One region of the Mediterraneibacter butyricigenes genome, then DNA from elsewhere that is predicted to be linked to it. Evidence: predicted binding sites of a transcription regulator. Region 1 holds the regulator's gene; the other holds the start of a gene.
The links. The regulator HrcA, encoded in region 1, represses chaperone genes, less so after heat shock. The targets are predictions, from matches to a motif close to TGTTAGCACTCNNNNNNNNNGAGTGCTAACA.
Positions count from the first base shown of each region.

Region 2: KGMB01110_RS10665 (Hsp20/alpha crystallin family protein) is a predicted target of HrcA. The motif match lies at 4,894-4,924, and genes of this name have one in related genera.

Region 1 is NZ_BHGK01000001.1:2,713,262-2,721,299, reverse strand. It holds gene dnaJ (molecular chaperone DnaJ) at 1-771, opposite strand, end outside; gene dnaK (molecular chaperone DnaK) at 787-2,658, opposite strand; gene grpE (nucleotide exchange factor GrpE) at 2,745-3,377, opposite strand; gene hrcA (heat-inducible transcriptional repressor HrcA) at 3,427-4,473, opposite strand; gene hemW (radical SAM family heme chaperone HemW) at 4,710-5,900, opposite strand; gene lepA (translation elongation factor 4) at 6,035-7,849, opposite strand; gene holA (DNA polymerase III subunit delta) at 7,865-8,038, opposite strand, start outside.
Region 2 is NZ_BHGK01000001.1:2,148,783-2,156,820, reverse strand. It holds gene KGMB01110_RS10690 (tRNA threonylcarbamoyladenosine dehydratase) at 1-549, opposite strand, end outside; gene KGMB01110_RS10685 (nitroreductase family protein) at 551-1,066, opposite strand; gene KGMB01110_RS10680 (alanine/glycine:cation symporter family protein) at 1,120-2,508, opposite strand; gene KGMB01110_RS10675 (GTP-binding protein) at 2,590-3,534, opposite strand; gene KGMB01110_RS10670 (DNA/RNA non-specific endonuclease) at 3,663-4,802, opposite strand; gene KGMB01110_RS10665 (Hsp20/alpha crystallin family protein) at 5,078-5,530, shown strand; gene KGMB01110_RS10660 (PL29 family lyase N-terminal domain-containing protein) at 5,732-7,453, shown strand; gene KGMB01110_RS10655 (calcium-translocating P-type ATPase, PMCA-type) at 7,569-8,038, opposite strand, start outside.

The sequences.
Region 1 (8,038 bases):
TCTCGGACCACCGTTGACTCCTGGCTCTCCTTTTTCACGGATTCTGACACACTGACCGTTGTCAATACCTGCCGGAATTGATACCTGGATCTTCTTCTTGCTGGAAACATATCCTGTTCCGCTGCAGGAAGTACACTTATCTTTGATCACCTTACCACTGCCCGCACAGTTTGGACAAGTCTGTACGTTTTGTACCGTACCAAAGAAAGACTGTGAAGTATAGACTACCTGACCTTTACCGCCACATTTCGGACAGGTCTCCGGCGAAGTTCCCGGCTTGGCACCGGTTCCGTTGCAGGTCGGACACGGATCCTTCAGAACCACATCCAACTCTTTTTCACATCCGAAGACTGCTTCCTCAAATGTGATACGCACACTCTTTCTTACGTTTGCACCCTTCATCGGCCCGTTGCTTGCACGACCGCCTCTTCTGGCACCTCCGCCTCCAAAGAGATCTCCAAATATATCTCCGAAAATGTCGCTGAAATCCGCTCCGTTAAAATCGAATCCACCAAAGCCACCTGCTCCGCCGGCTCCATTTTCAAATGCCGCATGACCAAACTGATCATACTGACGCCGTTTCTCGGCATCACTTAACACTGCATATGCTTCGGAAGCTTCTTTAAACTTCTTTTCAGCTTCAGCATCACCCGGATTCATATCCGGGTGATACTTCTTTGCCAATTTTCGATATGCTTTTTTCAGTGTGGCGTCATCAGCATCGCGGCTGACACCAAGCACTTCATAATAATCTCTTTTTGACTCTGCCATAACTCTCTACCTGTATTATACTTCCTTATAATCTCCGTCTACCACATCATCGCCCTGGAAACCTTCCGGTGCCGGTCCTGCTTCCTGTGTCGGTCCACCTGCTGCTCCTGCGCCTGCTGTGGCTCCGGCCTGCTCATACATCTTTGTGAAGAGCTTCTGAGCACTTTCTGTCAGTTTCTCTTTTGCAGCCTTGATCTCAGCAACCTGCTCATCGGTTGTGTTCTCCGGTGCAGATGCTGCCAGCAGATCTTTCAGTGCCTGACAGTCAGCTTCTACAGCTGCCTTGTCCTGAGCATCCAGCTTGTCACCAACTTCTTTGATGGCTTTTTCTGTCTGGAATACCATAGCGTCTGCTTCGTTTCTGGTATCGATTGCTTCTTTCCGTTTCTTGTCCTGAGCCTCGAACTCTGCTGCTTCTTTTACAGCCTTGTCGATATCTTCATCGGACATATTGGAACCTGCAGTAATGGTAATATGCTGTTCTTTTCCTGTTCCCAGGTCTTTTGCAGATACATTTACAATACCGTTCGCATCGATATCGAATGTAACTTCGATCTGCGGTACTCCACGCGGAGCCGGTGCGATTCCATCCAGTCTGAACTGTCCCAAAGACTTGTTGTCTCTTGCGAACTGTCTCTCACCCTGAACAACGTTGATATCTACGGCTGTCTGATTGTCAGCGGCTGTAGAGAAGATCTGGCTGTTCTTGGTCGGGATGGTAGTATTTCTCTCGATCAGTCTTGTAGCAACTCCACCCATTGTCTCAATGGACAGTGACAATGGAGTAACATCCAGAAGAAGGATGTCTCCGGCACCTGCATCCCCTGCAAGTTTACCACCCTGAACAGATGCTCCCAGAGCTACACACTCATCCGGGTTCAGTGATTTGCTTGGTTCTTTTCCTGTCAGTCTCTTTACTTCTTCCTGAACAGCCGGGATACGTGTAGATCCACCTACCAGAAGTACCTGACCAAGTTCGGAAGCTGTGATTCCGGCATCTTTCAAAGCTCTTGTAACAGGCTCTGCTGTCTTTTCTACCAGATCACGTGTCAACTCATCAAATTTAGCTCTTGACAAGTTCATATCAAAATGCTTCGGTCCTTCTGCTGTTGCAGTAATGAACGGAAGGTTGATGTTGGTTGTCGTTGCGGAAGAAAGCTCTTTCTTTGCTTTCTCTGCTGCTTCTTTCAGTCTCTGAAGAGCCATCTTGTCTCCGGAAAGATCTACGCCTTCTTTTGCCTTGAAATCTGCCAGCATATAGTCTGTGATCTTCTGGTCGAAGTCATCTCCACCCAGACGGTTGTTACCGGCTGTTGCCAGTACTTCGATGACTCCATCACCGATCTCGATAACAGATACATCAAAGGTACCGCCACCTAAGTCGTATACCATGATCTTCTGCTCTTTTTCATTATCAAGTCCATAAGCCAGAGCTGCTGCGGTTGGCTCGTTGATGATACGTTTTACATCCAGACCTGCGATCTTACCTGCGTCCTTTGTAGCCTGACGCTGAGCATCGTTGAAGTAAGCCGGTACAGTAATAACTGCTTCTGTTACTTTTTCTCCCAGATAACTTTCTGCATCTGCTTTCAGTTTCTGAAGAATCATTGCGGAGATCTCCTGCGGAGAATATTTCTTTCCGTCGATCTCTACTTTATGATCTGTACCCATCTCTCTCTTAATAGAAGAAATGGTCTTCTCTGCATTGGTAACTGCCTGACGTTTTGCAGGCTCTCCTACCAGACGTTCTCCTGTCTTTGTAAATGCAACAACAGACGGTGTTGTTCTTGCTCCTTCTGTATTGGCGATAACAGTCGGCTGTCCACCTTCCATAACAGCGACACAGCTGTTAGTTGTTCCCAAGTCAATTCCTATGATTTTACCCATAACAAATTCCTCCTTTATTTTCATTCACTTAATTGCTTATTTATGTTTATGTTTGAACTCCGGGATTGCCCGGATGAAACACCGTATTAGTTTGCGACTTTTACCATACTGTGGCGAACCACACTGTCGCGGTACGTGTAACCTTTCTGGAATTCTTCTGCGATGGTATTTTCACCAAACGCTTCATCCTCCACATGCATTACTGCATTATGGAAATCCGGATCGAATTCCTGACCAACTGCTTCGATCGGCTTTACTCCGATTCCTTCTAACGTGGTCATCAACTGTTTATAAATCTTATCGACTCCTTCTACGAACGGATCAGCCTTTTCTTCTTCTGTCAGTCCCTGAAGCCCTCGTTCAAAATTATCAACCACCGGAAGGATCTTCTCGATCACATCTTTTGCTCCGATCTCATACATCTGAGATTTTTCTTTTTCGGAACGTTTCCGGAAGTTATCAAACTCTGCCATCTGTCTGGTCAGACGATCTGTCAGTTCTTCAATCTTCTCGTCCTTTTTATCTTTCTTATTCTTCTTGCCGAAAAACTTTTTGGAACCTTCTTTTGCCGGCTCCTTTGCTTCTCCGCCTGTTTCTTCCTGAGATGCTGTCTCAGCTTCTTCCTCAGTTACTGTTTCCGGATTCTCTTCCGTCTGCACTTCTTCAGTCTGTTCCTCTGCGACTTTGGCTTTTGCCTCCTCTACCGCATCCTTTACCATCTCTTCCTGACTTTTATGTTCACTCACGGTTTCTCACCTTCCATTCTTCTCATTCATCATTCTTTCCATACATGGAATCCAACTCCGTCTGAAGCTTTTTCAGCGTCTTCATTACATGTTCATAATCCATACGCTTCGGACCGATGATTCCGATGGTTCCTTTCATTCCGTCTCCCAGTTCGTAAGTGGCTGTTACCACACTGCAGTCCTTCATGGTCTTTACCGGAGCTTCTTCTCCTATATATACCTGGATTCCTGTGTTCTCCTCACTGGATAAGGTCTGAGTCACCAGTTCTGCCAGCTGCTGCTTTTCCTCGAACGCTCCCAGAATCTCCTGTGCGCTCTTGGAATCACTGAGCTCCGGATACTTGAAAATGTTGGTTGCACCGCTGGTGTAAATCTCCATATCATCTTCAATGTGAATGATCTCTGCTACTGCATCCAGCACATCGCTGATCACCTTGCGGTGGATTCCGGCCTGTTCCTTTAATGCAGCAATCAGACCCAGATTGATCTGATCGATCGACATTCCGTTGAGACTGGTGTTCAGCAGCATATTCAGCTTCAGAAGTGTTTCATTTCCCAGTTCTTCTTCCACATCAATGATCTTGTTCTTGATCACATTGCCGCCCATCACGATGACTGCCACCAACTGCGTCTCATCTACCTGAGAGAGCTGGATGAACTTTAATGTGTTCCGATTGTTGATCGGAGACGAAATCATGGTCGCATAATTGGTACTGTTGGCCAATACTTTCGCGGCCTGTTTCAGGATCTGATCTGTCTTTTCGGACTTCTGCAGAAGTTCCTCTCGCATATCGGTGAGTTCCTGTTCTTTTTCCTCCATCAGCATATCTACATAAAGTCGATAGCCCTTATCGGAAGGAACTCTTCCTGCGGAAGTATGGGGCTGAATAATGTAACCCATCTCTTCCAGATCCGACATCTCATTTCGGATCGTTGCTGCGCTGACATTCAGATCTGTATATTTGGAAAGGGTTCTGGAGCCTACCGGTTCTCCTGTCTCCAGATAGTTCTGGATGATTGCTTTTAAAATAACCAGTTTTCGTTCATTTAAGCCTTCTTCTCTTATCATGAACACCTCCTGAAATCTTCCCTGAATCTTTTTGTGTTATTAGCACTCAAATTTATAGAGTGCTAATATCTACGTTTATTAAGATAGCACTCTCCATTCCATTTGTCAACAATGTTTCCGGATTTTTCATGAAAATTCGTGAAAGATCCGTGAACACAGCCTTTTACCTCATGAAATAGTCGATCATACAGCAAACAGCCAGTCTGCCTGTGCAAACTGACTGCTTCCTCTTTCTATCACAGATACTGTGCAAACACATAATTACTCAGATCCATTCCACGCTCTGTCAGCGAAATCTGGTCTGCTCCGATCCGGATCAGCCCCAGCCTTTCCTGCTTCTGTAAAATGTCTCCGTAAATCTCTTCGATCGGTACTCCAAACCGTTTTCGAAACTCCGACTTCCCAATTCCCTGACATTTTCTCAAGCCCAGAAACATAAATTCTTCGATCTGCGCCCTTCTAACCACTTCTTCCGGTTCCCGGACCAGTTTTTCGGGGGTTCCTGCAAACTTTATATATTCATCCACTTCCGTCACATGATGATATCTGTATTCCTTTTCCCGGTACCGAATCAGGGAAGAGGCTCCCACACCCAGTCCGAGGTATGGAACTCTTTCCCAGTATCCCAGATTATGACGGCATTCATATCCCGGCTTCGCATAATTGGAGATCTCATACTGCTGATAGCCATATTCCGCCAGGAGTTCCCGGGTTCGTTCATACATCAGACGTTCTTCCTCTTCTGATGGCAACTTTTCTTTTTCTTCCCTCTGCTTTTCCCCATGAATTTGCTCAGTCTCCTGATTTTTCTCCCCATAGATCTCATAAAACGGAGTTCCTTCTTCGATAATCAGGCTGTATGCCGACAGATGTTCCGGATTCAGACCGACAACTGTCCGCAGACTTTCTTCCCAACTCTCTACACTTTGCCCGGGAATTGCCGAAATCAGATCTACATTGATATTTTCAAATCCAGCTTCTCTTGCCCCCTGATAAGTATTCAGAAACGTCTGATAATCATGGATCCGTCCCAACATCTTCAACTCCTTGTCATGGACGGACTGCAATCCGATGCTCAAGCGGTTCACTCCCGCACTGCGATAACCAATCAGGTGTTCTCTCGTTGCCGTTCCCGGATTTAGCTCCATGGTAATCTCTGCGGTATCTTCCAGTCTGAAATGTGTCCATATCCCATCCAGTATCTCTTTCATCTGTTCCGCTGTCAGCAACGATGGAGTTCCGCCCCCGAAAAAGATCGTGGACACCTGGCAGGAATCAAATATATTTTTATAAGAAGCAATTTCTTCTTTCAATGCTTTCACATAAGCTTCTATCTCACCTTTTTCCGGTGTATGAGACAGAAAATCACAATACGCACATTTCCGCACACAAAAAGGAATGTGCAGATACAATTCCAGATTCTCCATTTCCACACATCCCTTCTTACTCTTTTTGCTTTTTACTTTTCTTCTTCGCTTTTTTCTAAATCATTCTTTTCGCGCTTCTCTTTATCGGTCACTCTGTGCTTTTTCTCTCTGAGCTTTCCACTCTTATATTTCTGTTAGTTCTCGTCTAACTTCAATACACTCATAAATGCCTTCTGCGGGATTTCTACATTTCCCACCTGACGCATTCGTTTCTTTCCCTCTTTCTGTTTTTCCAGAAGTTTTCTCTTTCTGGAAATATCTCCACCATAACATTTTGCCAGCACATCTTTCCGCATGGCTTTTACGGTTTCTCTTGCAATGATCTTGCTTCCGATGGCTGCCTGGATCGGGATCTCAAACATCTGTCTCGGAATCTCTGCCTTTAATTTCTCACACATTTTTCTTCCACGCTCATACGCCGTATCCCGGAAGACAATGAAGGACAGCGCATCTACTTCTTCTTTATTAATAAGGATATCCAGCTTCACCAGATCAGACTGCTGATAGCCAAGCATCTCATAATCAAAGGACGCATAACCTCTGGAGCGGGATTTCAGTGCGTCAAAGAAATCGTAAATAATCTCATTCAGCGGAAGGTGATAACGAAGCACCGCTCTGGTCTCTTCAATATATTCCATTCCTTGATACTCCCCGCGTCGTTCCTGACAAAGATCCATGATCGCTCCGATATACTCCGAAGTCACCATGATCTCTGCCTTTACCATCGGTTCTTCCATATATTCAATTTCCGAAGGATCCGGAAGATTGGAAGGATTGGTCAGTTCGATCACGTCTCCGTTTGTCTTATGCACCTTATACACAACACCCGGTGCCGTCGTAACCAGATCCAGATTGTATTCCCGTTCCAGACGCTCCTGAATGATTTCCAGATGTAACAGTCCCAGGAACCCACAACGAAATCCGAATCCCAGCGCAATGGAAGTCTCCGGCTCAAACTGAAGTGCCGCATCATTTAACTGTAACTTTTCCAGGGCATCTCTCAGATCCGGATATTTTGCTCCGTCTGCCGGATACAATCCGCAGAATACCATCGGATTTACCTTTTTATAACCCGGAAGCGGCTCTGCACACGGATGCTCATCGTCTGTCACCGTATCGCCCACCCGGGTATCTTTTACATTTTTCAGGCTGGCGGTAATATACCCTACCATTCCTGCGGAAAGTTCGTCACAGGGAATAAACTGACCTGCTCCGAAATAACCGACTTCCACCACGTCTGCCGTAGCCCCTGTTGCCATCATACGCATCTTTGTTCCTTTTTTTACAGTTCCTTCCATGATTCTGCAAAATACAATCACGCCCTTATAAGAATCATACAGGGAATCGAAGATCAGCGCCTGCAACGGAGCTTTCGGATCCCCGCCCGGTGCCGGAATTTTTTCCACGATCTGCTCTAAGACCTGATCGATATTCAGTCCGGTCTTTGCCGAAATCTGCGGAGCATCCTCTGCTTCGATTCCGATCACATCTTCGATTTCCTCGATCACCCGTTCCGGATCTGCACTTGGAAGGTCGATCTTGTTGATCACAGGCATGACGTCCAGATCATGATCCAGCGCGAGATAGACATTTGCCAGCGTCTGCGCCTCCACACCCTGTGCCGCATCTACGACCAGGATCGCTCCGTCGCAGGCTGCAAGGCTTCGGGAAACTTCATAGTTAAAGTCTACGTGTCCCGGAGTGTCGATCAAATTAAAAATGTATTCTTCTCCGTCTTCTGCCTGATAAACCGTACGAACGGTCTGGGCTTTAATCGTAATTCCACGTTCTCTCTCCAGATCCATATTGTCCAGAACCTGAGACTGCATCTCCCGGCTGGTCAGAAGACCGGTCTTCTCGATGATCCGGTCTGCCAGGGTCGATTTGCCATGATCAATATGGGCAATGATACAAAAATTTCTGATTTTACTCTGATCAATGTGTGACACGTTTTTTCCTCCGTTTTACTTTTTACTTAACTCTATGATAAAAATCTCAACTGCCAGGGTATCCGAAAGCTTTCCTGTTTTTACATCCTGCTCCAGTCTGGCACTTTCTTCCACAGCTTCTCTCATACGTTCTTTCGAAAAATATCTGGTCTGCGCCATGTATTTTTTGGCTGCATAAGGATGGATGCC
Region 2 (8,038 bases), 560 kb from region 1:
TTTCACGCCCCGCTTCTTCAACTCCCGTCGCATGACTTTTGCCAGCGGGCATACGGAAGTCTTATAGATATCCGCCACCTCAAACGCTGACGGATCCAGCTTATTGCCGGCTCCCATACTGCTAATAATCGGAACGCCCGCCTCCTGAGCCTCCAGAACAAGTTGGATCTTGGCTGTCACCGTATCCACCGCATCGACTACATAATCATACTCTTTAAAATCAAATTCATCCTTGGTTTCCGGCAAATAGAAGCAATTGTGGATTTCCACCTTTGCATCCGGATTGATCTCCAGGATCCGTTCTTTCATTACGTCTGTCTTATACCGCCCCACCGTTTTTCTGGTGGCAATGATCTGACGATTGATATTTGTCAGGCAGACTTTATCATCATCAATCAAGTCAAAAGCGCCCACACCACTGCGTGCCAGCGCTTCCACTACATATCCTCCGACTCCACCGATCCCGAAAACGGCAACCTTAGAGCCTGCTAATTTCTCCATTGCTGCATTCCCAAGCAGCAATTCTGTTCTTGAAAACTGATTTAACATCTTATAACACCTTCACTAACTCCTCCATGTCACGATACAGCGTATGACGCTCAGACGGTACTGACTTGTCTGATGGATAACCAATCGGCATCAGCAGAACCGGTCTTTCATTTGCCGGGATGTCAAATGCCTCGATCACCTCTGACGGTGGGAATACATTCACCCAACAAGAGCCGATTTCCAGTTCCTGTGCCTGCAACATCATGTGGGTTGCCACGATACTTGCATCTTCCTGCCCGGAGCGGTAATCTTCCTCTTTCGTGTTGAACCACTCTTCATCTTTGTTATAGGTAAACAGAAGGACGATCGGTGCGTTGAATGCACAGCGACTCAGTTCACGGATCTTTGCAACTGCTGCTTCACTCTTTAACACATACACACGATATGCCTGATTATTCTTTGCTGTCGGAGCGATCCGTCCTGCTTCCAGAATCTTCTGAAGCTTTTCTTCTTCAATCGGAGTATCCTTATAATCACGTACCGAATATCTTTCTTTTGCCAATGTCATAAAATCCATGTTTCATGTCTCCTTTCCTGCTATTTGCTATCATCTGCTGCTATTTTAACACATTATTTTTCCGTTTCAAAATATTCTTTTACCATCTTCACAACCACACCGGACAACAGGAAGACTGCGATCAGGTTCGGGATTGCCATCAGACCGTTAAATGTCTCCGCAATGCTCCACATCAATCCCAGATCCATGGTCGCTCCGACGATGGCTACCAGAGAGTATACCAACATAAACGGCTTGTTCACTCTGGTTCCAAACAGGAACTCGATACATCTTGCTCCGTACAGTCCCCAGCCGATGATGGTGGAAAATGCGAAACAGCACATTGCCACTGCGGTAAAGATGGACACCAAGTTGCCATACACTGCGGTAAATCCGCTGATGGTAAGCTCTGCACCGGCTGCGGCACCATATCCTACCGGAACTCCGCTGCAAAGGATAACCAATGCAGTCAGTGTACAGATCACGATCGTATCTACAAAGACTTCAAAGATTCCGAAGAATCCCTGTTTTACCGGCTTTCTTGTATCTGCGCAGGCATGGGCGATGGATCCGGTACCAAGTCCGGCTTCATTGGAGAAGATTCCTCTGGAAACGCCCTTTTTCATACTCATAAAGAAGCTGCCCACTGCGCCACCGGTTACGGATGCCGGTGAGAACGCCCCCTTGAAAATGGAAGCAAAGACCGCCGGAATATGCCCGATATTCAGTACAATGATTCCCAGTGCAAGTAAAATATAAAGCACTGCCATAAACGGTACCAGACGTTCTGTCACCTGTCCGATTCGTTTGATTCCTCCAAGCAGGATCAGCGCAATCAGAATCGCCAGCACGATTCCGATGATCAGGTTCAGTGTCTTCACACTGCCCTCTCCGATCACGTTGTAATTAAACAATGCGGAATCAATGGCTGTGGTAATGGTGTTGACCTGGGTTGCGTTTCCGGTTCCGAATACGGTCAACACACCAAATGCTGCGAATAAATACGCCAGGAAATGCCAGTGTTTCGCCAGACCATTCTTAATGTAGTACATCGGTCCGCCCACATATTCTCCATCCTCATTAACCTCACGAAAATGTACCGCCAGGGTAACTTCTGAGAACTTGGTACACATTCCAAGCAGGGCGGAAATCCACATCCAGAAAACGGCTCCCGGTCCGCCGATTGCGATTGCTCCGGCAACTCCGGCAATATTTCCCGTTCCAACCGTCGCCGCCAGTGCAGTACAGACTGCCTGAAACGGCGTCATAGCTCCGTCAGAAGCCTCCTTCTTTTTCAACATACGTCCCAGCGTAATCTTCATCGCATAGGGGAACTTTCGGATCTGGAGAAATCCGGTTCTGACACTTAAGACCAGTCCTACTCCGATAATACAGAGCATAGCGGGAACACCCCAGATAAAGTTGTTGACCACGCTATTTACAGATTCAATTGTCGCTAACATAATAATCCCTTTCTCTTTTGGATCGATTTTCTACGATAATAACTTAAGGATTATACCATATTTCCTACTGAATTGCAGTAGTTATTTCGCGAATTCCCGTTGCATTCTTGCTTCAATTCGCTCTTTTTTAAGCCTTTCCCCGATCACGATCCACACATTCTGTCCGTCTTGTGCCGTTCGGATCTCGTAGCCGCCTCTTGTGGCATTTAACTCCAGCCATTGATTCCCATCCTGCAAAAAGCCCTTCACCCGGATAATTTTCCCACAATCCGAATCTTCGAACAGGCTCTGCACCAACGTTTCTGCCTGCTTCCTCTCGATATCCAGATTCATAAAAAATGCCGTTTCAAAGGATTCTTCTTCCGGGAACCATTTCTTTTGGTAGCTGTTCTGCTGCATTCCCACATTTTGGATCCGGGCAAAATCTTCTTCCGTCAGATCTTCCCAGTTCTTTGCCAGTACACACTCCTGTACCTTCTTTTTACAGCCGATTTCCTGTAACGCAGTTTCCAGCATCTCCAAGGTCTTCCTGGCCTGCTCTTCGCCTGCTTCTTCCATTCGGCTAAGCAGCACACACCCCGCATCTGCTACTTCCGACGCCAGATAATACGCTTCGTGCTCCGTCAGATGGTCATCCAGGCAGGCATTGACCACCGCGATCACACTTCCCACTTCATACCAGCGATCCACTGGATCTTCCCGCAGCGCATCAAAGAATTCATCCACATCATAGATTCCGGAAGGTTCCACGAGGATCCGGTCATATCCGCACATGCCCATGGCAATCAGTTTGGTACGAAACCGTCTTCTGTGGGTTTCCTGATCACATCCACCGGAGATCATTTCCAGCTCACACTGTTCCCCTTCCAGATCTTTCAAAAGCATCATATCCACGTTGATGGCTCCGTAATCATTTTCCAGAATCCCGATATTCAGTCCCTTGTCCATCAGATACCGGGCATATTTCTTTATAAAAGTAGTTTTACCGGATCCTAAGAATCCGGTAATCAAATCAATCTTTATCATTTCTTTTCTCCTGTCAGCTGACCGATTACATAGTATTCATTCAGTTACTCTCCGCCTTCCAGCTTATAGCATGCTACGCCCTGCTCATCAAACTCCGGCGCCAACTTTACTTCATTGCAGTCCATATTTTACGGATGACAGCGTCCGCAGGGCTCGTATCCCTGACTGATCAGATCCTCCCGACTCCCGGTAAACTCTCCGCGATTCGTATCCTTGATCGTCTTTACACTGGAACAGGATGGCTTGTGGAACTTTTTGGTATTCTGATTCAAAATATAAGTTTCCGTTTGCGCCCCTGCCTCGGACTGGTTGTTTCCTGCCGCATCTACCTGTACATTTGCAACACTCTTTCCGTTTGTCGCAGACGATTCGGCGGCGGAACTCACCTCGTCTGCATCCTGTCTCCAACTGTCTCCGGTGGCATAATCAATGCCGATCCCCGGCTGCACATTATAGCAATATACGTGGAACTTCACCCCTGTTCCATTGTCCTCCACCGATTCTGCTTCCATTTTCACGCCTCGCGCCACCAGTTCTTCGCCCTGAAAGATCGGTGTTACACGGTACAGTACATGATTCCCGGTACGTTTCACATAGTCTGCCACTTCATCCTCAAACGGTAACATTCCCTGCACGTTCAGATATCTGGTTCCTGTGATCAGATTTTTCTCATTGGCATTTTCCCCTGCCAGTTGGTATCCGATCAGATGACACCGGTTATACAGATAATTTCCATCAATGATGTCATTATATTTTACGGTATGCCATCCCGAAGGCTTGATCATTCCGATCCTGCCCCGTTCTTCGATAGGCATCAGTTCCTTGCAGATATTTGCATAGGCAACCTGGCATCTTCCCAGCGCATCCAGATTACTGTATGTTTCAAACGCTTCCGTTGTCCGGTCATTTTCCGTAAAATCCGGTTCGTTATTCTCAAGCACCACATACGGGCTTCCCGAATATTCCGGGGCTTCTGACAATATATAGGATGCATTGGCCGCATCGGACTGAGACTGACTCTGGAGTTCCAGGTCTGTCTCCACATCCGCCTTTGCATCCGACTCGTCTGAACTTGTCGCTTCCTCCTGATTTTGCGTAACTGCTCCGGCAGATGCTGTAACCTCTGCATCACTCCTGTCAGCAGACTGTGTGGAGCCACAGCCACTGAACAATAACAGAGAGGATAACACCAGCCACAGGATTTGTTTTTTCCATTTTTCCACATGCTTCATAGATCTGTGTCCTCTTTTTCTTTCTGCTTCACTCATATAGAGTTATTATCCCACGGCACGCACCTTCGGTGCTTGACGCTAACGCTCATTATATCATGAATTCGATGTTCACACAATGTTCACAACTTTTTAGCACTCACCTCTTTACATTGCTAATAATGTGTGTTATAGTACAAATAGAACAAAGGAAGAGGGATAAAAAGAAAGAACTGATATCCCAAAAGTCCGATGTTCTTACCAAATTGAAACACCTCGGATTTCTCCGATCGTGCGAATTATCAAAGTTTAAAAATTGGAAGGAGAAATGACTTATGATGATGCCTAGTATTTTTGGAGAAAACTTATTTGATGATTTTATGAACGATTTTGCTTTTCCGGCTTTCCCGGATGTTGACAAAACTTTGTATGGTAAACACGCAAAGAACCTTATGAAGACCGATGTAAAAGAAAAAGAAGACGGATTCCAGGTTGACATTGATCTGCCGGGATTTAAGAAAGATGAGATCCAGATTGAGTTGCACGATGGTACCGTAACCGTCAGTGCTGAGAAGGGTCTGGATAAAGACGAGCAGGATAAGGATGGCAAATATATCCGCCGTGAGCGTTATGCCGGTGGTATGAGCCGAAGCTTCTATGTCGGAGAACATATTACAGAAGCCGATATCCATCCGAAATATGAGAACGGTATTCTTTCCTTCTTTGTTCCGAAGGCAAAAGAACAGGCCGTCGAAGAGAAAAAGCATTATATTTCCATTGAAGGATAATCTTTCCTCCATAAAAGAAGGAGTTGCCCAGAACTGGGCAGCTCCTTTTTTATGTCCATTTTTTTACCCAAATGGACGATGTGCGAAATATTCCTGTATGTTAAGATACAAAAAAGACTGAGAATATGGTTGCATATATGCAATTTCATATGCGGATGAAATTATATTTTAAACAGTCATTGTACGAACGGAGGAAACCTTATGAAAAAACAAATCTGGAGTATCCTGCTTCTATTGTGTATTGCATTGTGCTTTATGCCAATGCCCGTGGTATACGCGTCAGACTTTACCGGCTGGACAAAACTGACAGACGAGTATAGTGGAAAGAGTCTGGAAAGTGGTAATTATTATCTGGACAGTGATGTAACGCTTTCCGATACGATCACTATTAAGGAGAACAAAACGGTTACGATTGATCTGAACGGACATGTGTTGCAAAAATCAGGTGGCACATTGTTTGATTTACACTCGGGATCACGTGTTATTTACGGCGACGATATCAGTTATATCTCCGGAGTGAAATTAACCATTCAGGACAGCAATCCCAATTCCGGTCATGATGATTCATCAATTCCTGTAGGTGGTGCAATTTGCGGCGCTGAGATTGATGCAAGTACGGCTGCTTATGATCAAACTGCTGTTTCGATCAATATGACCGGAGGTAGCTTTGGCAAAGGTGCTTCTTTAAATCTGGAGCGTCATGCTTCATTTATGATAAGCGGTACGGCCAGATTTACAAATGATACCTCTTTGACAAACAAAGGAAAGATCTATGCGAACGGCGGCAGATTAGATTGTGAAGTCAGTAACCGGGGAACCATCTGCAATACAGCTACGTCTATCACTTCTTTTTACGGAGAAATAAAAAATATAGGGACTGCGAGCATTAAAGCTGTCGTGAGCGGCGGAATATACTATGGTGCTCTTCAAGATGGAATGACCGTCGGAAAAACAGTTACTTATAGGAATGGCGATGCCGTATTTGCAATTCAGGTTCTTCCGTCAGGCGGCAGAGCCGCTTCTCTTGAAGCACCTGGAAATACCGGAAATGTATTTGTATTCACGGGATGGAGAAAAGCAGATGGCACAGGGTTTGATTTCAGCACAGCTATTACGGACGATCTGACATTGAATGCCGGCTGGCTTGACCCTGCTTCCGTTGGAGAAAAGGGTGACAAAGGAGACAAGGGTGATAAAGGTGATAAAGGCGATACCGGTGCCGCAGGACAGGACGGCATAACACCACAGTTGAAAATCGGTGAGGATAATTACTGGTATGTTTCCTATGACGATGGTCAGACCTGGACTTCTCTTAATGTGAAAGCAAACGGCGAGAAAGGGGATGCCGGTGAAAAGGGAGAGACTGGAGAAAAAGGAGAAGATGGTCTTATTCCATATATCGGAGAGAATGGTCACTGGTGGCTGGATGATGTTGATACTGGTGTACAAGCGTCTGTCAAAGGTGATACCGGTAAGTCAGGTATCGATGGGAAAGATGGCGAAAAAGGAGACACTGGTACAGCAGGAACCAATGGGAAAGATGGCGAAAAAGGAGATACAGGCACATCCGGTACTAATGGAAAAAACGGGGCTGACGGAATCGGGATTGCCCAAATAAAGATCAATGAAAATGGTGAACTTCTCATCAGCCTGACAAATGGAACCACACTCAATCTCGGAAAAGTAACCGGAGATGATGCGAAAGACGGACAGGATGGCCTGACTCCATATATCGGAGAGAATGGTCACTGGTGGATCGGTGAAAAAGATACCGGGGTACAGGCTGAAGCTTCTGGAAATACCGGAAATTCACCTGTAATTATTATCATCGGCGCAGTGGCAGGACTGGCACTTCTGTGGTGTATTGTATTGTCAGTCGTCTTGTATCATGCACTGAAAAAGAAAGCAGATTTTATTGAATAAATCGAGGGGTGGACTTTCGCCCTCTATCCATGTACGCCACAAGGCGCACACAGCATACAGAATTACAGCCGGACCTTTTAAAGTCCGGCTGTTCATCTAAAATCTCTCAATTCTCTTAGTCACGCTTTCCCAGCATTTTCCCGATCTTCCACAATTCATTGATCACCACTACACTGAATGCGGTCGCAAACATTTTGCCCCACATTCCAAGGGAAAGCGGCACCGTCTCAAATACGGCCGTTCCGAACTGAGTGATCGCACACTGCAGAACCAGTACAATTGCAAAGATTCCAAGCATCAGCTTATTTCGCATAACATTTTTCACCATCAGAGTATCGTCCAGTTCCCGGCAGTTAAATGCATTGAACAACTGGAAGAGTACAAACAGGGTAAACAACACGGTATCCTGCTCTTTTGGTGCTGCTCCCAGGAAATTGGTGAAATGCTGAAGCATAAAGATCACAGAAATAAAGATTCCATTCGCAAAGATCCGTATCAACATTTTCTTCGAAATGATATTTTCATTTCGCTTTGTCGGTTTGCGCTTCAGCAGATCGTCACGGATCGGCTCCAAGCCCAGTGTCA